4 regions of the Rhizobium sp. NPDC092011 genome follow, and region 3 is predicted to be linked to each of the others. Evidence: predicted binding sites of a transcription regulator. Region 3 holds the regulator's gene; each other region holds the start of a gene.

Region 1 (5,126 bases), on a different contig from region 3:
GTCGAAGCGCGGCGGCACAAAAATCAGGTCCGGGCAGCGCCTTTTCGCCGTTACCGATGGCAGGGCCGATCGAACGCCGAAGGCGCGCGCCTCGTAGCTCGCCGCGGCAACGACGCCGCGCGCTGCTGAGCCACCGACGGCGACTGGCATTCCGCGAAGCTCTGGATTGTCGCGCTGTTCGACCGACGCATAGAAGGCATCCATATCGACATGGATGATCTTCCTTATCGGGTTGTCGCCGTCCGCGCTCATGTCATTTCCACATCGATCGCATGCGCGCGGTGACATCGATGCGGATCTGCTTGGCGCTGCGCTCGCTGGCGGCCGCCGAGACCTTTGGCCAACTCGTCCCCTCGAAGAACTGCAGGAGCGTGGCCGGGATGAAGCGCGTCCGCGACGCATAGACATGACGGTCGCCTTGGGCGTTCTGTCCGTGCGTGAAGAACCGTTGCGGCGTGAGAAGGGTGAGTTTGTCGCGCGCCCGCGTCATCCCGACATAGAGCAGCCGGCGCTCCTCCTCGAGTTCCGCGGTCGTGCCTGTGCCGAGATCCGAGGGAATGCAGCCGTCGACGACGTTAAGCATGTAAACGGCGCGCCATTCCTGCCCCTTTGCGGAATGGATTGTCGAGAGGATCAGATAGTCCTCGTCGAGCAGGGGCACGCCGGCCTGGCCACTGGTGGCATCCGGCGGGTCAAGCGTCAGTTCGGTGAGGAAGCGTTCGCGGTTGGGATATCCACCGGCGATCTGCTCGAGCTGGATGAGGTCGGCCTTGCGGGTATCGGCATCCTCGTGAATGCGATCGAGATGCGGTTCGTACCAGAGACGTGCGAGGCCGATTTCTCCAGGCCATCCGCCCTCGACTTTGCGGAGGGCTGTGAGCAAGGTGACAAAGGCGGGCCAATCCTCACCCGTCTTGGGCGGCGGCGGGATCTCCGCAAGCGATTGGAGTGGTTCGGGATCGGCCGCGATCGTGTCGAGGATCTTGCCGGCCGTCTGCGGACCAATGCCCGGCAGCATCTGCAGGAGGCGGAAGCCGGCGACGCGGTCTCGCGGGTTCTGCGCAAAGCGCAACGTTGCCAGGAGGTCTTTCACATGCGCGCTGTCGAGGAACTTCAGGCCGCCGAACTTCACGAACGGGATATTCTGACGCGTGAGCTCCACCTCCAGCGCACCGCTATGGCTCGATGTCCGGAAGAGCACCGCCTGCTGCTTTAAGGTCATGCCGACTTCGCGGTTCGCCAGCACCTGCTCGACAATGTAGTTGGCCTGGTCGGTCTCGTCCTTGACGGTGACGAGCATCGGCTTTTGTTCGGATTTCCGATCCGTCCAGAGGTTCTTCGTGAAACGCTCGCGGGCAAGATCGATCACGCCGTTGGCCGCCGCGAGGATCGGCTGCGTTGAGCGATAATTGCGATCGAGCGTGATCACGTCGGCCGGTTTTGGTGAGAACTTCTTCGGGAAATCGAGGATATTGCGCACCGTCGCCGCTCGAAACGAATAGATCGACTGGGCATCGTCGCCGACGACTGTCAGGCCGCGGCCGCCGGGCTTGAGACCCATCAAAATTGACGCCTGCAGGCGGTTGGTGTCCTGGTATTCGTCGACAAGGACGTGATCGAACCGGCCGCCGATGTCGTCGGCAAGCTCGGGGTCGGACATGACCTGCGCCCAGTAGAGCAGCAGGTCGTCGTAATCGAGCACGTTCTGCGCCTGTTTCGCCTCGACATAGCCGGCGAAAAGTTGCTTCACCTGCTCCTCCCAGCCCATCACATAGGGATAGGACGATTTCAGAACCTCGTTGATCGAGCTTTCCGAATTGACTACGCGCGAATAGATAGCAAGGCATGTGCCCTTGGTTGGAAACCGGGTTTCCATCTTCGAGAAGCCAAGCTCGTGGCGGACGAGGTTCATAAGGTCCGCGCTGTCCTCACGGTCATGAATCGTGAAGTCGACGTTGAGGCCGATCTGCTCAGCATACATCCGCAAGAGCCGCGCACCGATGCCGTGGAAGGTGCCGGCCCAGGCCATGGCGTCCGCCATGACGGCCGAATTGTCGCCGAGCACTTGCCGGCAGATCCGCTGCACGCGGCGCCCCATCTCCGCCGCCGCGCGTCGCGAAAAGGTCATCAGGAGGATGCGACGCGGATCGGCGCCATTGACGATCAGATGTGCGACGCGGTGGGCCAGCGTATTGGTTTTGCCGCTCCCGGCGCCGGCGATGATGAGCAGTGGCCCGCCAACTGAACCGTCGGCCAGGCCTATGCCATGCTCGATCGCCTCGCGCTGGCGATCATTTAGTTTTTCCAGATATGTCGCTGCCATCTGTCTATAGCTCGAAAAAAGAGGATACATCCCAAGATCGAAGCGCAAAGGATGACCGGAACATATAATGAACGTAGCAGCGTCACGGGCGAAAGAAAACCCTGGAGAGTGACCTCGCCTGCCCGCCATTGAGCGGTAGGTTCCATAATAGAACTTATGCGATATATTATAACATAACGAATCGTGCGATGAAAGACTTTCTGTGTTTGCAGGGTCCCCAGCCGTTTCCTTGACAACCTACATTTCAACCAGCAAGTGCCACAGCTCAATTGGCGGGCGCCCAACACGGTTATGTGATGATCTACCCAAAATGGTACGGGCCACTGCATCGTGGTGCTCGATTGCTATGGAATCCGCGGTTGTCCATGGTTTTACGGTGCAAGCGACAAAGGCCTTCACCCAATGGTTCAAGGTTTCCATCCAAGCGTCAGAAGTTCGCGATTGAACATAGCCAATTATAGCCGCGGTTTCGTAATTTCCGCCGTGAAGGCCAGCCATAAATCGCTGAACGCCACCGGTTGTCGACCTTCTGGTGTGAAGATACTCGCGCCGTTCTCGCTTTTTAAGGTCTGGAGTTGGAAGCCTTTTACATTCGATAGGAATTAGGGGATCATAATATGTATGCTGGCGGCCGTTGATCCAAATAGAGCAGCCTTTCGGGGAAGCTATCAGATCAATTGTCCTCCCCCCTTTTGCTGTATCCGGATCCTCAGGTTGAAAATTGATATGGTCGAGTTTGGCGCGCCGGGTATGGTTGTTTAGAAATTTGCACAACTGGCTCGTCAACGTCGTTTCGCTCGTTACATTTTTTCGGCGAATGGGGTCGTCCCGCCATAGTGGAAGGCAAGATAGTACGAATTGCATCATCTCACGCAGGAACGTTCCAGGTAGATGCATATCGGTGTCGAATGCGCCAGTTGCAGCGCCTGAAGGATCGTCAGCGAGCATCAAAAACCCTGGCCGCGAAGATCAAAGAGAAGGTCATCTGCATCTCGCAGTGCGATTGATTTTAACCAGTAACGTTCCCTGTCGGGTTTGATCAGATAGACAAACTTTCGATCGTAAATTCGCGCAATGCGGGTCATCGCTAGACTTGTGCCTCGCTTTTCATGCAGAAGTGCTTCGACGTGCTCCTTCAGATCTGACATTCCGCCCAGATCGACGTTGGCCTTTCCGAATGCAAAGAGTTCGCACCTCATCCCCGGCCAAGTTTGCGATTCGAGTGGGACTAGTTGATTGTCGCGATAAATTGCATTGATCTGAGAGCAAAGGAGCGAGCGAAACGCATCGATTCCGGTCGGCGGCTTGCCAGCTGGCGAGGCGAAGCCATGACGCATGAACTCTCTATAGTAGAGCGCTATGTCGTCTAGGACGATTGACTCGTTTTCGCTTAGGTCCAAATCGCCATTGGATGGGAATGGAAGCTCATAGATATCCTTGCAGGAGATCGCTGTCGCCTTTTTCGTGAAAAGCTTCGTACTATTTGCCGCGACGAACCCCTGTAGTTTAAGTTTGTTTTTGTTAAGCCATTTCGAGGCAGCTTTAAGCGGGCGTGGATCCTTACCAGAGAATCCAACGATCTGGTCTTTATAGGTAAGGTCGCCTTTGTCCCAAAAGCTATGATGTAGGTCCATTTGTTCGCGAACGAGAAGAAGTGGAGGTCGGAAAATTTCCGCCCTACGCGGCACTTCGATCGGAACTCGTGGCATCACCTTAATCTGGTCCGTCTCGACGCCATTCCCCGTCAAGCCTTCCGATGGCAGAAACTGCTTTCCGGTAATGTAGTCGACAATACTGCCTCGGCCCTTGTCTCCTTGGATGAACCCTTCACCGTGCTCCCAGCGATGCTTGGCTGCAAAGTCGCCAAGCGTCGAACACATTCGCAGCCGCGTGACAACAGCTTGAACGCGCACCCCGCCTAAGAGACCCGCACGCCAGACGACGACGCCACTGTCCTTCAGTAGATCACCACGGCGATGCCATTGAAGATCATAGTAATCGACTTCGAAACGAAGATCTGCTCGCGCGCGAGGTGTTCGTCGGAAAATTGCATGAAGAACCTTACGATCGTCAGTAGGTTCGCTTGCTTCAGCCACGACTGCGATTGCTTTTGTGTCCGCTGCATCAAACAAGCCGCGGATCGATACAAAGTCGAGGATCTCTCGGAGATCCCACTTCGCGATGAACTCCCTTCGAAAATCATCGGCACCCGGGTTATAGAGGAAATTATATTGCTGCAGCATGCAGAGGACACCACCCGGAGCCAGTAGTGACATGCTGTCATGGAGGAAAAGGAAGGCTATCTGCTTATCGGGCAGAGACTGATGGGCCTCATCATACCGCTTGCAGCTCTCGATCGCGCCGGGAGTGTCGAGTTCGGACGCGAACGGCGGATTCCCAACGACCACACCAAACCTATCCTTGAAACCGTCTTTTTGAAGATGCTCAAAAAAGCAACTTGTAATAATTGTCCTATCGATCAGGGGAGGAAATAGCTTTTTGCTGCGTCCAAGCTCATCAGAGGTAAGCTCGTCGCACATTGCAAGCGATAGACTGAAGGCAGCAAGCTCCACTGCACCATGCTCTAGATCGGTCCCGCGAAGGCGATGAACCAAGTCCTTTAAGACGGCGACAGAGGGACGACCCCAGTTATTTTTGCTACGCCAATGAAGAATGATCCTTTTATAAGCTTCTACGAGAAATATCCCTGAACCGCATGCTGGATCAAGAAGCAGCTCGCCATCGTTGACAATCTTATCGAGGCGCGCGGGGTCGAGTACTTCGTCCAAAAGCAGCCGTACGA
Region 2 (5,126 bases), on a different contig from region 3:
CGGCCTGCGCGAATACGGCGTGCTGCTGGCAGCGACCGTCATGGTGCCGCTGATCGCTCTGATACCTTATATGTTGCTTGCCTCGCGGGCTCGGGCCTTTCTCAAGAGGCCGAAAGCCCTGCGGATATTGAACAGGGTCGCCGCCAGCATTCTCGCCAGCACGGCCGCTTTCATTGCGGCCCGCGCAACCTGAAAAAACATTCTCCAAACGGGCCGATGAAGAGATTCTTTTCTCACGCCTGATGAGCGGGTAGAGTGCGCGCACTCTGGTCTCCGCACGCGTTTGATCCTATTGTCGCTCCACAATTCACATGTAGGGAGAAACCCATGTCCGACACCCGCAAACCAGGCCGCGGCCGCGTTTATGCCTCGATCACCGAGACCATCGGCGATACGCCGATTATCCGTCTCGACAAGCTGGCAAAGGAAAAGGGCGTCAAGGCCAACCTCCTGGCAAAGCTCGAATTCTTCAATCCGATCGCCTCCGTGAAGGACCGTATCGGCGTCGCCATGATCGAGAGCCTGGAAGCACAGGGCAAGATCGCTCCCGGCCGGACCGTGCTGATCGAGCCGACCTCGGGCAATACCGGCATCGCGCTTGCCTTTGCCGCCGCCGCCAAGGGTTACAAGCTGATCCTTACCATGCCTGAGACCATGTCGATCGAGCGCCGCAAGATGCTGGCGCTGCTCGGCGCCGAACTGGTGCTGACCGAAGGGCCGAAAGGCATGAAGGGCGCGATCGCCAAGGCGGAAGAGCTGGCCTCGACGCTGCCGGATGCGATTATTCCGCAGCAGTTCGAAAACCCGGCCAATCCGGAAATCCATCGTAAGACGACCGCCGAAGAAATCTGGAACGACACCGAAGGCAAGGTCGATATCTTCGTTTCCGGTATCGGCACCGGCGGCACGATTACCGGCGTCGGCCAGGTGCTGAAGGCACGCAAGCCCGACGTCAAGGTCATTGCCGTCGAGCCGACGGATTCACCGGTCCTCTCCGGCGGCAATCCCGGCCCGCACAAGATCCAGGGCATCGGCGCCGGCTTCGCACCGAAGATCCTCGACACCCATGTCTATGACGAGGTGATCACCGTCAGCAATGACGAGGCCTTCCAGCAGGCTCGCCTCGTGGCAAAGCTCGAAGGCGTACCCGTCGGCATCTCCTCGGGCGCAGCCCTGACAGCGGCAATCAAGGTCGGCCAGCGTCCTGAAAACGAAGGCAAGACCATCGTCGTCATCATCCCCTCCTTCGCCGAGCGTTATCTTTCGACAGCGCTTTTCGAAGGGCTTGGCGGCTGAGGTAGCAGGTCGTCGGTTTGATTTGAAAGGGGTGCTGTTGCGCCCCTTTTTTATTCAGGCGGGTCGGGGACGATCGGACACTCCCTGAGCTCAGAATTTCAGGCATGCGCTGTCAGCCGCTCACCGGCAATGCGATAGGAAATGGCTTCCGCCAGATGGATCCGCCCGACCGTCGGTTTGTCGTCGAGATCGGCAAGCGTGCGTGCGACCTTGAGGATGCGATGATAGCCGCGGGCCGAGAATTTCATCTTCTCGGCAGCATCGCGCAGCAATTGCAAGCCGGCGGCATCCGGTTCTGCAATGGTTTCTATCATCGATGTCGAGCAGCGGGCGTTGGTGCTGACATCCTTCACACCAGCCCTTTCGAAACGTTCGCGCTGCCGTTCGCGAGCGCGGGCGACGCGGAGTGCGACATCAGCACTGCTTTCGGAGGTCGTTGGCCGGATGAGGTCGGCGGCTGAGACCGCCGGCACGTCGATGCGGATGTCGATACGATCCAGCAGCGGACCGGAAATGCGGCCTTGATAATCCGAGGCGCAGCGCGGACCGCGGGCACAGGTATGCCCCGGTTCGCCGGCCATGCCGCAGCGGCACGGGTTCATCGCCGCCACGAGCTGGATGCCGGCCGGATAGGCAACGCGGTGGTTTGCTCTCGCAATGACGCACTCGCCGGTTTCCAGCGGCTGGCGCAGTGCATCGAGCGCCTGCGGCGAAAATTCCGGCAGTTCATCGAGGAACAGAATGCCGTGATGGGCGAGCGAGACCTCGCCGGGCCGGGCGCGAAGGCCGCCACCCACAAGCGCGGCCATGGTGGCGGAGTGATGTGGCGCGCGATAGGGCCGCCGATCGGAAAGCTTGCCGCCGGAAAGCTGCCCGGCGATCGAATGGATCATCGACACCTCCAGCAGCTCGTTGGTCGACAAGGGCGGCAGGATCGACGGCAAGCGCGAGGCGAGCATGGATTTGCCGGAACCGGGCGGCCCGACGAACAATAGATTATGGCCGCCGGCGGCTGCCACTTCCAGCGCACGCTTGGCGCTTTCCTGCCCCTTGATATCGGCAAGATCAGGCAGATTGGCGGCGCTTGCGCGGATTGACGGTTCCGGCCGCGACAGGACCTGCGTGCCGCGGAAGTGATTGGCGAGCGCGATCAGGCTGCGCGGCGCCAGAATATCGATCTCCTTGCCGGCCCAGGCGGCTTCCGGCCCGCTTTCGGCCGGGCAGATCAACCCCTTGCCCATTGCATTGGCGGCGATTGCCGCAGGAAGCGCGCCGGCAACGGGTGCAATCGTGCCGTCGAGATTGAGTTCGCCGATGACAGTATAGGAGGACAGAGCATCGGCCGGGATCGCGCCGAGCGCCGCCATCAGGCCGAGCGCGATCGCCAGATCGAAGTGACTGCCCTCCTTGGGCAGATCAGCCGGCGCGAGATTGACCGTGACCTTCTTCGGCGGCAGCGCAAGGCCGGATGCGTGCAGCGCTGCCTGAACCCGCTCCCGGCTTTCGGCCACGGCTTTGTCTGGCAGGCCGACGATGTGCATCAGCACCTTGCCGGGTGCGATCATTACCTGCACCTCGACGGGCACGCCCTCAATGCCTTGAAACGCCACCGTGCTGACGCGCGCTACCATCCCCTGCCCCCTGTCGCCGGCCTCACTTGCCGCTACCTGCCCCGATCAGCAAACTATGGGTTGCAATCTGGCACAGGACAAGGAATGAAACAAGAACAATAAATGAACGAATGCATCATAAAATCGGCCGGCGACTACGCGCCGGCTGCTCAGGTCATGGGCTGAAATCAGTGGACGGATATGGCGCTCAGGCCCGCTTGGATTCGATTGCATCCCAAAGCAGGCTAGCGATATCGGCGCCGCCGAAGCGCTTGACTTCGCGGATGCCGGTGGGCGACGTCACGTTGATCTCGGTCATGTAGTCACCGATGACGTCGATGCCAACAAGCAGGAAGCCGCGTTCCTTTAGCGCCGGGCCGATGCGGGCGCAGATTTCCTGTTCGCGCGCCGTAAGCTCCGTGGCTTCGGCACGGCCGCCGACATGCATGTTGGAGCGGGCATCGTGTTCTGCCGGCACGCGGTTGATCGCGCCGACCGGCTCGCCGTCGACGAGGATGATGCGCTTGTCGCCCTTGCGCACGTCAGGCAGATATTGCTGGGCGATGAAGGGCTCGCGGAAGAGCTGGCCAAACATTTCGAGCAGAGACGAGAGATTGCGGTCGTCGCGCGTCGAGTGGAAAACGCCGGCGCCGCCGTTGCCATAGAGCGGCTTCAGGATGATGTCGCCCATCTCCTCGCGGAAGCGGCGGATTTCGCCGGCATCCCGGGTGATCAGCGTCTTCGGCATGAGATCGGCAAATTCGGTGACGAAGATCTTTTCCGGCGAATTGCGCACCCAGGCCGGATCATTGACGACGAGGGTCTTCGGGTGGATGCGCTCAAGCAGATGCGTCGAGGTGATATAGGCCATGTCGAAGGGCGGGTCCTGGCGCAGCAGCACCACGTCCATGGTGGAGAGATCGACACGCTCCGGCTCACCGAGCTCGAAGTGATCGCCCTTGACGTCGCGCAGGATCATCGGCTCGACTGATGCATAGACCTTGCCGTCGCGCATGCTGAGGCGCTCGGGCGTGTAATGGAAGAGCTTGTAGCCGCGGTTCTGCGCCTCGAGGCTCATGGCGAAGGTCGAATCGCCCGCAATATTGATGCTCCGGACATGGTCCATCTGGACCGCAACATTCTTGATACCAGCCATAGTCAGCCCTCGCTCGAATTTGCGGACAGATGTAGGCCGGCCCGTCCGCAAACGCAACGGCTATTCAAGGACTTCGATCAAGGCACTTTTTGCCTCAAGGTCGGCCGCCGTCAGGCGGCAAGGCCCTGGCTCTGCGCGCCGCCCTGCCGGACGAGGTTGCGCAGGCGATAAGCCACGGTCAAAGGCTTCGGGAACGGCTTGCGGCAGAAAGCCACCTTGCGCAGGTAGCGGTCGATACGCCACGTCGCCCAAGTGCCACCGGCGAAATAAGCGACGTCACCGGCGCTCAGCGTGCGCTCGACACCATCTTCCGTGGTGATATGCACCTCGCCTTCGAGGATCATCACCGTTTCGTCCCAGCCGAAAAACCAGCGGAACTCGCCCGCCGTGCAATCCCAAAGGGCGGTGACAGCGGCGTCATCCCGCCCGCGCGAATGCTCGGCGATGCGGGCGACCGGGTTGCCCGACAGGACCCAGGACCGCTCGATCGGCGATGGTTTCATTTCCATTTCGCCGCTCGCACCAGCCACGAAGCTCTTCGTTTGCGGCATCGTGACAACGACCGGCACGGCACGCGCAGCAAAGGCCGCCATGCTCGCCAACATCAGTTTCAAGACCATACAATCCCCCAAAGATTCCATGCGCGTCCAAGATGTCATCGCATGGAAGGGGTAACGGCACGGTTCATGAAATATGGCGCATTTTAACGATTGTAACAATCAGGCAGAGAAACCCTCGATTGTGCAGACGACGACGTCGTGATCGGACAATGGCTTGCCCTCGTCGTTGAGAGAGGAAACAAGATGGCTCTCGCCGATCTTCAGGCCGCGGGTGATGAACCAGTCGAGCTTCATGGCGCGGTCCGGAAAGCGCGTGATCAGGCTCGGGCGCGTACTCGTCTGATCAAGCGGGCCGCCGTGGCATTGGAAGCCGCGGCCCTCGGCCATGGCAAACAGCGTATCGGTCGAATAATCGCCGCCGGTGTGGTTGCCTGTGTTGAGGTCGCCGCCGATCAGGATCGGCAGGCCGGGCGCGAAACTTTCGACCGCATCCATCAACGCCGC
Region 3 (5,126 bases):
CGCCGGTCGAAGCGCCCGACGGAACCGCCGCGCGGCCCATGCTGCCATCTTCGAGGTAGACATCGACTTCGACAGTCGGATTGCCACGGCTGTCGAGAATCTCGCGGGCGATAATGTCGGTGATTGCGGTCATGATAGCTTCCTGCTCGCTGGTTTATAAATCGATTTAAATCGTCATAATCGAAGGCGCGGAAATTACAATGCGGAACCGCGCCTTGATTTTACACTCCTACAGGCCGCCTAGCGCAAATTCATGTCAGCCTGTTGAATGCCTGTGTTTTTCAAGCCTTGGCGATGGCGTCGAAGGCCAGCAACTTCTCGAGAAGCCGCGGCATATCCTTCAGATAGACCATGTTCGGGCCATCTGACGGCGCATTGTCCGGATCCTCGTGCGTTTCGAGGAAGACGCCGGCTACACCGACAGCCACGGCCGCACGCGCCAGCGTCTCGACGAATCGGCGATCGCCTCCGCTGGAGCCACCCTGCCCTCCGGGCTGCTGCACGGAATGGGTGGCGTCAAAGATGACAGGCGCACCCATCGCCGCCATGATCGGTAGAGAGCGCATGTCGGAGACGAGCGTGTTGTAGCCGAAGGAGGCGCCGCGCTCGCAAAGGAGAATGTTCGGATTGCCGCTGTCGTTGAGCTTGGCAAGAACGTTCTTCATGTCCCACGGCGCCAGAAACTGGCCCTTCTTGACGTTGATGACACGGCCGGTCTTGGCAGCGGCGACGAGGAGATCGGTCTGGCGCGACAGGAAGGCCGGAATCTGCAGGATATCGACCGTCTTGGCGACGACGGAGCATTGCTCTTCGGTGTGGATATCAGTCAGAACAGGAAACCCGTATTCCTTTTTCAGATCGGCGAACACTTCCATGGACTTTTCAAGGCCGATACCGCGCTTGCCGGAGAGCGAGGTGCGGTTCGCCTTGTCGTAGGAGGATTTATAGACGAGGCCGAGGCCGAGCTTGTCGCAAAGTTCCTTCAGAACGCCTGCGATCATGAAGGCATGGTCGCGGCTTTCCATCTGGCAGGGGCCGGCAATCAGCGAGAGCTTGGCGGTGTTTGAGAACAGGACCTTGGAGGCTCCCTCACCGACAATCACTTCGGAATTCGTGCTCATGCTATCTCCTCGAAGGCGAACAACGCGCCCTGTTCGGGTGCCAGCCGCGCCAAAATACGATTGTTCTTTCGCGTGTATGTGACGCCGTTAGCAGCGAAATGCGACGATGTCACGGAAAGATCGCGCGTTTTGAAAAGGATTGCCCGCGCCCGCAGACCCGGATCATGGTCACTCACGCGCAAATCGTAAAACGCCTCGATGCCTTCCGGCGTTAAAAGCTCCAGATCGGCATTGGCGGCCTTAATCGTCAGGCCGAAGGAATGCTCCGATATTCTGGGCCTGTCGAGAACATCCTCGAAAAAGCTCCGGAATGCAGCCGGTCTGTTCGTCGACATGGCCACCCGCGCAATGCCGGTGACGCCGTTTTCATGGCGTTCGAGCATGGTGCGGTCGGCCGCTAACGGATTGATGCGCTGACAGCAGAACGCCAGAAAATCCGGCGCACGCAAATCTGCAGCAAAAGCGAGGCGAAAACCGGCCGTCGTTTCCGTTCCATCCGGCATCTTCATGGGTCGCGAAAAATCAAGCATCGGCCCCGCCGAGATTGTGGCACCCCGCAGCCGCTCATCATCAGCAACCGCGTCATCCGTGCCGAAGACCACTGCCGAAAAACCATCGTCCCCGACGCGAAACCGATAGGCCTGATCGCGTGCGACAAAGACGTTGCCGTCAGCGATGCTCGCTTCGCATTGCTCCTGCGAGGCCACGCCCAGAGGCTCCAGGTAGGTCTTGTCGGAGAAGAAGACGCAGGCATTCTCGGTGCCGAAAGGATGGCGTGCATCTGGAGCAACCGTGAAGCCGAGTTTGCCGAGGCGTTCGCGCGCCAGAGCAATGTTGACGGTCGGCAGAACGAGATGATCCAGCGGATGCGGCGACGAAGTCATGGCTTCTCCTATTTCCGAACGGAGCAGATTTGCGCCCATCCATCGGCTATTTCAAGACGGCAACGAAAGGCTCGCCAAAAGCGCAGCACACTCGGACAGCGATCTCGTAAACGTGACTGCTGATTCTCCTCCGTAGCCGGCTCACCCTGTCCGATATCGCCCCTACGGGAACCGCGCACAGACAGCTTAGAAAGCCGCGGTTGAAAAGCAGATTCGTTCTATTCTTCCATATTTATCAATGAGCTCGATTGCGCACCGTCCCGCGGGTCTGCCGATGGATCCATTCGAGAATGATAATTCTTTAATTGATCGAGCGCGACTTTACCGAAATTTAAGTACTTGCGGAACACATATGGAACATATAGTGTCCGTTCTGGATTTGTTTCACGACTATTTCTTGATTCTGGGGTTCCAAAACGATGTTGACGCGCAAGCAGCAGGAACTGCTTCTCTTCATTCACGAACGCATGAAAGAGTCTGGCGTTCCGCCATCTTTCGACGAGATGAAGGATGCATTGGATCTGGCATCCAAATCCGGCATCCATCGTCTGATTACCGCGTTGGAAGAACGCGGTTTCATCCGCAGGTTGCCAAATAGAGCCAGAGCTCTCGAAGTCATCAAGCTGCCGGATGCCTATAATCCCAGCCTGCAGCAGCGCCGCGGCTTCTCGCCGAGCGTTATTGAAGGCAGCCTTGGTAAACCTCAGCCGGTCGCTCCGCCTCCGCCGCCGAAAGTGGCGAATGACGATCACAGCAGTTCGGTGTCTGTACCTGTAATGGGTCGTATCGCAGCTGGCGTGCCGATCTCGGCTATCCAGAACAACACCCACGATATTACCGTTCCCGCCGACATGCTTGGCGCAGGTGACCACTATGCCTTGGAAGTCCGAGGCGATTCGATGATCGATGCCGGAATATTCGATGGCGACACCGTCATCATCCGCAATTCGACAACCGCCAACCCGGGCGACATCGTGGTTGCTCTCGTCGACGACGAAGAGGCAACTTTGAAGCGCTTCCGCCGGAAGGGTGCCTCCATTGCCCTTGAGGCGGCTAACCCGGCCTATGAGACGCGCATCTTCGGCCCGGATCGCGTCAAGGTACAGGGCAAGCTCGTCGGGCTTATTCGCCGCTATCACTAACCGGTGACTTCGGCTCGATTGGCGCACCGAATGTACCTGTGCGCCAATCATAGGTTCGATGCCGCGTCCAGGGGCGCTGTGGATTTTCGAACGCAGTAGACACGATCGGCTTATCGCCACTCAGATCCATCTCCACCGATCCGGTTCGCCGCAGTGTGGCGCCGGTATAGAGCAAAGCACCCGAACGACACCGGTCGAGACGCAGGCGTATAGGCGTCACGACGATATTCGCCGTGTCGCAGGCCGGCGGCAAATAGGCAGCGTTTTCGATGGTCACCAATATGGTGCCATTCTCAAGCATCGCCACGCACCACGCACCTTTCTGGCACGCGAAACTTCCCTGCATCGTCCGATCGAGAGCCTCCTCCATTGCATTGCGAACCGCTTTCTGTTCGTCGGCATTCAGCCGGCGGCGGCGTTCCTTCTTGGTGACCTGAGGAAGCCGGCTATCGGCCGGAAGAACGGTCGGTGGCTGGTGGTCGGCCGCAACCATCGCTTTCTGCCATTGCTCGAAAATGAAAGCCTGCGGCCTTTCCCGATTTGTTGCCAGTATGTCGTCCTGCCTTAGCGCGACCAAAACGCCATCCTCGGAGATCATCAAATCAGGCTTGGGTACGCCGGAACCAAGTGCTGCTACCCCGACCGTGAGGAGCAACAGCAGAAAGCCAAGATGGCGCAGCTTGGTTCGCAACACACTCATGGCCAGAAAGCCGGCGATGAAAGTCGGCATCAACCAAGCCGGTTGCCGCCCGAAGGTAATATCGCCACCCCAACCAGCGACCGTCTTCGCGACAAGAATGACGATCTCCAGTCCCTCTCCGGTGACTTTCCAGAGCGGCCCATCGAGGCCGAAAGGCATCAGCAGCATCGCGGCCATGCCAAACGGCATGACGATGAAAGAGACGATCGGCATCGCGGCAAGATTTGCGGCCAGCCCGTATGTCGCCAAACGGTGAAAATGCTCTATGGAAAAAATGGCGGTTGACGCACCACCGATGAAGGATGTCGACACTATGCCGCCGAAGAAGCGCGAAACGAACAGCACCGGGCTCAGCAATCTCGACCTTGAAATTATGTTTTCGCGATGCTGCCGCCGTTTCCAGAGCGTATAACCGGACACCAGCGCCAGTGTCGCGGCGTAGGACATCTGGAAACTTGGCCCGAGCACTTGCGACGGCGATAGAACAAGGATGACGATCGCCGAGAGTGCCACGTTTCGAAGGCTGATCGATGGCCGGTCGAAGAGAACTGCGACCAGCATGATCGCCATCATGATGAAGGCTCGTTCGGCCGATACGCCGAAGCCGGATATGAGGTAGTAGGCCGTTACCGTGACCAATGCGCCGAATGCGGCAATCTTCTTGGTCGGCCATGCCTGCGCCAAGCCTGGAAACAGGCTGAACAGATAACGCAAGCCGATGTAAAAGATGCCGGCAGAGAGGGCCATGTTCAGGCCGGAAATGGCAATGATATGCGTCAGACCTGCCGTTCTCAGCGCCTCCGTCGCCTCGTCCAAGAGCGCCCGTCTCTCATCGGTGACAAGTGCTGCCGCGAAGGCGCCCGTGTCACCAGGCAAAGTCCTTCTGATCCTGTCGCCTATGCTGTTGCGAAGGCCGGCGAGCCAGATGTCCGCTCTGTCCAGCAACGAGCTTTCGGCTTCATCACCAGACGGAGATAATAGTGTCGGAGTGCCATAGGCAAAGCCATTCGCGCCGATGCCATTGAAGTAGGAACTGAACGCGAAATCGTTGAGGCGCGGCAGAGCTGGCCCAGCCGGTGGCGTCAGTCGGGCTCTGACCTGAATGCGATCCCCAAGGGTGAATGGCTCTGCCTGTTTGCGCACGAAGATGGTGACCCGCTCCGGCGGCCTGTGAATAGACGGTTTCTCCGTCGCGTCGATCTTGACGACGTAACGCCAGCGTCCATTGTCATAGGTCTCTCGCCTTTCGACCCGACCGGTAACGGTCGTCGTTACGGCC
Region 4 (5,126 bases), on a different contig from region 3:
ACAGCGCCTCGATGACCTGCTGCGTCCGGTCGATAGAAGGAAGTGGTGTGAGCATGGCTTTTGTCATGGATCATAAATTGGTCTGACATCTGCCATCAGGTCAATCTCTTTTTTGTAAAAACTAGGATTCTTTGGGGATCGATCCCACCATGCTCGCAATCTGCGGGGTTCGAAGAAATAGAGTGAGGCCGTCCGCGGTCTTCAAGACAGGCGGCAGCGCTGGTAAAAGGGCCGCAATATGAGTCCCGGATCGGAAAAGAATGGCTGCGCGAGATCGATATTCACGGAAACTGGAATGTGCAAAGTGTGGGCATGTCGGCTTTGCCGAGGTTTCGGAGACCGATAATCGGCGCGCGCCCAGTCGCGACTTCAAGATCGATGAAATGCCGACTGGCTTTTCCACCGAGCGGCCGTCGCCCGATCCGCGCAAGCACATGATGAAGTGCCGCTGCGGATCAGTGTTCCGGTTCGAGCAGGATACGGTCTATGCGCCGGGCGGCGAACCGCGCCGATAACAACCGGCAACGCAAAAAGAAAAAAGCCTCGCACGGGCGAGGCTAAGCTTGTGCCACTCCGGGGAAATCGGAAGCGACGCGGCGTGGTTTAGTCGCGACTTTTCGATCCGACTAGGTCAGTTTTGACGATTACGGTACGCTTCCGTAAAAAAGCTCATCGCATGCGGCGGCTCGTAGGGTGACGCCGTCCGGCAATCATCGCCTTTCGACTATCCGTGAGTGCAATGATGAGAAAAACTTCTCAAAGATGCACGATCATTGGAGCAGAAGCTATCATGGCGTGTATCTGTGTTCAGCTACCGTTCATTTAAGCGAGGGCAAAAGGCACTTACCGCAACGCCTTGCGGTCGTCGAGACTCGGCTTCCGACCGGTTTACCGGTTCGGTCGCCGGGTCTCGCAGATACTTAAAAGTTTGGATATTCGCATGCGACTGCTTCTTGCTTTCATTGACTGGATCCGTGGTCGCCGGAAACGCCGCCCTGAGAGGGACGCACCCCAACATTCTGCCGATGATCCATGGGTCTTGCAGCAGATCGAAAAATTCGAGCGTGAGTTGAAGCGATAAGGCTTGAGCGATCTGAATCGCTGACATCTTCTGTGCCCGTTACGGCCTATGTCTTACGCTGTCGCGCCTCGCGCAGATGTTTATAGACGGTCGCCCGCGAAATGCCGAGCAGACGCGCGAGATAGGGGACCAGATTGCGGATGGAAAAATAACCTTCCTGCTCCAGCCTCTCGACCAGGGCGGCATGATCTTCTTTCGCAAGCGCAGAGGCCGCAAGCCCCCGTTCACCGAGAAAGCCTGAAATCGCGCCATTGACGGTTTCCTGCCAGTCCGCATTGAACAGAGCACTTGGTTGCGCGCCCGCGCCCTGAAAGGCCGCAAGCAGGCTCAATGCATTGCGAGCTGCCTCGATCGGCGCGATATCGAAATTGATGCACAACAAGCCGAAAGTCTCGCCATCGCTGTTTCGCAGAACGGCCGTGATCGATTTCAGCTGACGCCCATCGAAATTCGTCTTCCGATAAGGGCCGATCACATCGGTACCAAGTTCTCCGATATCTTTCAGGTCCGCCAGCGAGGAGCCGCCGATATCGCGCCGGGAGATATTGTTGGCGATATAGGCAATCGTCTGCGTTCGCAGGTCGTGGATGACGACTTCGGCATGCGGCTTAAGCAGTGTCGCGACGGCTTCGGCGACGGGAACGAATTGCAGCACGTCGCCTTGAGCGATTGTCGCACCGCTTGTCTCATCTGTCCTTCTCGGCATCGCGTCCTTCCCGTTATCAATTTTACATTCAGTCTGCATTTGACATTTTGTCAACGCAACACTACGTTCTACCAACAAACGCCAGCACGAAAGTGTATAGGTTACTGCGGAGAAATGCCCATGCCGGTCCTGCCAGATTTCAAGCTCGAAACCTATTTTTCGAAGTGGGAGTTCAGCGCGCGCTATCACATGACCGCTTCCGACGCGCAAAGCATGACGATGGCTGAATTGCTCGACATGGCGACACCAGAGCAGCGGCAAGCCCACGAAAATCTGTGGCTCGGATACACCGAGACCTTCGGCGGCCCCGAACTGCGCGATACGATCGCCGGATTATACAAGGCGATGCAGCGGGCCGATATTCTCTGCTTCGCGGGCGCCGAGGAGGGCATTTACATCGCCATGCACGCGCTTCTCGAAAAAGACGACCATGCGATCGTCGTGACGCCCAACTACCAGTCGTCCGAAACGATACCCCTCAGCATCTGCGACGTCTCGGCCGTGGCGCTAGATCCGGAAGACGGTTGGTCGCTCGATATTGATGCCGTCGGCGCTGCGATCCGGCCGAACACCAAGCTGATCTCGATCAACTTTCCACACAACCCCACAGGCAAGGTGCTCGAGAAGGAGAGATTCGACGCGCTGGTGGAACTCTGCCGCCGCCATGGCATCTGGCTGTTCAGCGATGAGGTCTATCGGGGGCTCGCCGCCGAAGGCAAAGCCACGTTGCCGGCTGTGGCTGATATCTATGAGCGGGGTCTGTCGCTGGGGGTCATGTCGAAAGCTTACGGCCTGCCGGGTCTGCGCATTGGTTGGATCGCCTGCCGCGATCACGCAGTCCTTTCGAAAATGGAGCGGATGAAGCACTACCTCTCCATCTGCAACTCCGGCCCTAGCGAAAGTCTGGCGAGGATCGCGCTGCTCAATGCAGACCGAATCCTGGAGCGTAACAATAGCCTCATCGCCTCCAATCTGGTGAAGTTGACATCCTTTTTTGCCGAATTCGAGCATGTCTTCGATTGGTACACGCCCGACGGCGGCTGCGTCGCCTATCCACGTTACAAAGGGGCTGATGGCATCGAGAATTTTGCGCGTGAACTCGTTGAGCAGGCCGGGGTACTTCTTCTGCCGGCCAGCCTTTATCGATCCGATCTCAGCCCGACGCCAGCCGATCGCTTTCGCATAGGCTTTGGCCGCGCCAACATTGATGAGGGCATATCGGCCATGCGTTCCTATCTCCGACGCAATCAGTCTTGATGCCTGTCTGCTCGACGTTCGTCGCCTGCCGAAAACAAAGACAGAACGGATGGCGCAAATCAGCTGCCGATACTAGAATGTCGTCACCGAAAATCGAGAGTGACGATATTGGCGCAAAGAGCCGGAAAAGCTGACCTTCCATTGCATGGTGGCCGCGTGCCGCGCTGGCTCGGCGACCGAATGACAAGATTGGGCGCCGTGATCACCGAGGCGATCGTCCAGCATTATGGGCGCGATGAAATGTTTCGCCGCCTTGCCAATCCATTCTGGTTCCAGTCCTTCGGCGCGGTGATGGGCATGGACTGGCATTCCTCCGGCATCACCACGAGCGTACTTGGCGCTTTGAAACGTGGCCTTACGCCTCTCTCCGGTGAACTCGGCATCCATGTCTGCGGCGGCCGTGGCGCGCATTCACGCAAGACCCCGGAAGAACTGCTTGATATCGGCGATCGGGTCGGCATTGACGGCTCGTCACTTGCAAATACCAGCCGGCTCATCGCGAAAGTGGATAGCGCCGCCGTCCAGGATGGCTTCGATCTCTACCTGCACGGCTTCATCGTCGCTGATGACGGTAAATGGGTTGTGATCCAGCAGGGCATGAATGGCGATAAACGGCAGGCAAGGCGGTATCACTGGTTGTCCGAGGGATTGAGCAATTTTCTCGATTCGCCACATGCCGCAATCGAGGGACGGGATCAGGGCGAGATCATCAATCTTGCCGACCGGCGCGCCGAGCGCTCTCGCGATCATCAGCTGGATTTGCTCACCTCGCTTGGACCGGATAAAATTATGCGTGAATTCAAAATACTGGATGGAAAACCTCCAGTGAAAAGCGAACAAGAGGCACAGCCGATGCTGCCCCATCTGATCATGCCCGCACACCACGACGTGCGGGAGGAAGACGTGAACATGCGGCGCCTGCATGGAAATCTGGCCGCCGCGGCCGATCGAGGTCCTGTGGATTTCGAAGACCTACTTTTGACGCCAGGTGTCGGCGCGCGGACAGTAAAGGCGTTGGCGATGGTCGCCGAGGTCGTGCACGGCGCTCCTTGTCGCTTCTCCGACCCCGCACGCTTTTCGCTGGCCCATGGCGGGAAGGATCGCCATCCCTTTCCTGTACCATTGAAGGTCTATGATGAGACGATCAGCGTAATGAAATCCGCCGTCAGGAAGGGGCGGCTTGGCCGTGATGAGGAACTGGCGGCGCTAAAACGGCTCGACGATCAGTCGAGAGTGCTGGAACGCTACATTACAGGTCCAGACCTCAAGGAAATCGTGGCCGGCGAATTCGACAAGTCCTTCTCCTATGGCGGCCGCAGCGTTTTCGGCTGGGAGCCCGCCTCGAACTCGGAAGACGACGATCCAGCAGCAAAGCTTCACGCTTCAAAGCGCTAGCTCGTCAGCCAGGTATGTGGAGCTTTGGCAGGCGTCGCGGCGTTCGAGTTCATTAATGGACGTAGTTAATTTTTTAACAATTTCGCGGATATTGCTGGAACAGACGCTAGATTCGAGAGTTTTCGTGCCAAGGCGGAGGACCAAAGATGAATTTGAAGATCGTTACCGCGCAGTCGGAAGTCGAAACCGATGACACCGGAACCTATCCGGACGGCATGATGGAGCGCATCCTTGTCGACCTGTCTGCCGTTCATGAACAACAGCACCGCCGATCCCACGAACGGGATTATGGCGCGCGCAAGATGAGCAGACCCATTCCGGCGGGCTTGGTGTAGTTCCGAGCACTTCTCCTGGAAATGCCCCAAGGGCGCTCAGATGTAGAGTGGCGCCATCCTGCGCCACGCGCCAGCTCTGTGGGCGCGACCATCCCAGACATGCAGACGATGGTTGACCCCTTTATCGGCAAGCAGGCGGCTTAAATGTCGGTTGTTGTCGATAAAGGGATCAGCGTCGCCTATCGTCAGGACGATATCGATCTGTCGAAGCCTCTCGAGCTGACATTCGCAGGCTAATCCCGGCAGAAAATGCGTCGGCGTATGGAAATATATGTCGTTGTCATAATAGCCATCAAACAGATCCATGAAAGATTCGACCCGCATCGTCAGATCATAGCGCCCAGAGAAGGCG

Evidence for each region. Region 3 encodes LexA, which represses DNA repair genes until DNA is damaged. Its sites were predicted from a motif close to TGTTCNNNNTGTGTTCNG; they were not measured.
Region 1: the regulator LexA is predicted to act here: its motif matches at 2,380-2,397, upstream of ACIQJ2_RS31590 (ATP-dependent helicase).
Region 2: the regulator LexA is predicted to act here: its motif matches at 3,019-3,036, upstream of ACIQJ2_RS22885 (YifB family Mg chelatase-like AAA ATPase).
Region 4: the regulator LexA is predicted to act here: its motif matches at 3,075-3,092, upstream of ACIQJ2_RS07275 (DUF763 domain-containing protein).

What each region holds. Positions count from the first base shown of each region.
Region 1 covers NZ_JBIVSO010000013.1:107,531-112,656, forward strand. Annotated here, with positions in the region: partial or broken gene dinB (DNA polymerase IV) at 1-252, opposite strand, end outside; gene ACIQJ2_RS31590 (ATP-dependent helicase) at 254-2,323, opposite strand; gene ACIQJ2_RS31595 (Eco57I restriction-modification methylase domain-containing protein) at 3,271-5,126, opposite strand, start outside.
Region 2 covers NZ_JBIVSO010000006.1:23,108-28,233, reverse strand. Annotated here, with positions in the region: gene ACIQJ2_RS22895 (LysE family translocator) at 1-193, shown strand, start outside; gene cysK (cysteine synthase A) at 328-1,296, shown strand; gene ACIQJ2_RS22885 (YifB family Mg chelatase-like AAA ATPase) at 1,395-2,927, opposite strand; gene gshB (glutathione synthase) at 3,115-4,062, opposite strand; gene ACIQJ2_RS22875 (cupin domain-containing protein) at 4,173-4,682, opposite strand; gene ACIQJ2_RS22870 (endonuclease/exonuclease/phosphatase family protein) at 4,782-5,126, opposite strand, start outside.
Region 3 covers NZ_JBIVSO010000002.1:1,237,053-1,242,178, forward strand. Annotated here, with positions in the region: gene eno (phosphopyruvate hydratase) at 1-133, opposite strand, end outside; gene kdsA (3-deoxy-8-phosphooctulonate synthase) at 282-1,121, opposite strand; gene ACIQJ2_RS14390 (VOC family protein) at 1,118-2,005, opposite strand; gene lexA (transcriptional repressor LexA) at 2,425-3,147, shown strand; gene ACIQJ2_RS14400 (ComEC/Rec2 family competence protein) at 3,128-5,126, opposite strand, start outside.
Region 4 covers NZ_JBIVSO010000001.1:1,597,023-1,602,148, forward strand. Annotated here, with positions in the region: gene ACIQJ2_RS07260 (FadR/GntR family transcriptional regulator) at 1-55, opposite strand, end outside; gene ACIQJ2_RS07265 (transcriptional regulator) at 1,128-1,787, opposite strand; gene ACIQJ2_RS07270 (aminotransferase class I/II-fold pyridoxal phosphate-dependent enzyme) at 1,908-3,044, shown strand; gene ACIQJ2_RS07275 (DUF763 domain-containing protein) at 3,153-4,439, shown strand; gene ACIQJ2_RS07280 (hypothetical protein) at 4,586-4,774, shown strand; gene ACIQJ2_RS07285 (esterase family protein) at 4,811-5,126, opposite strand, start outside.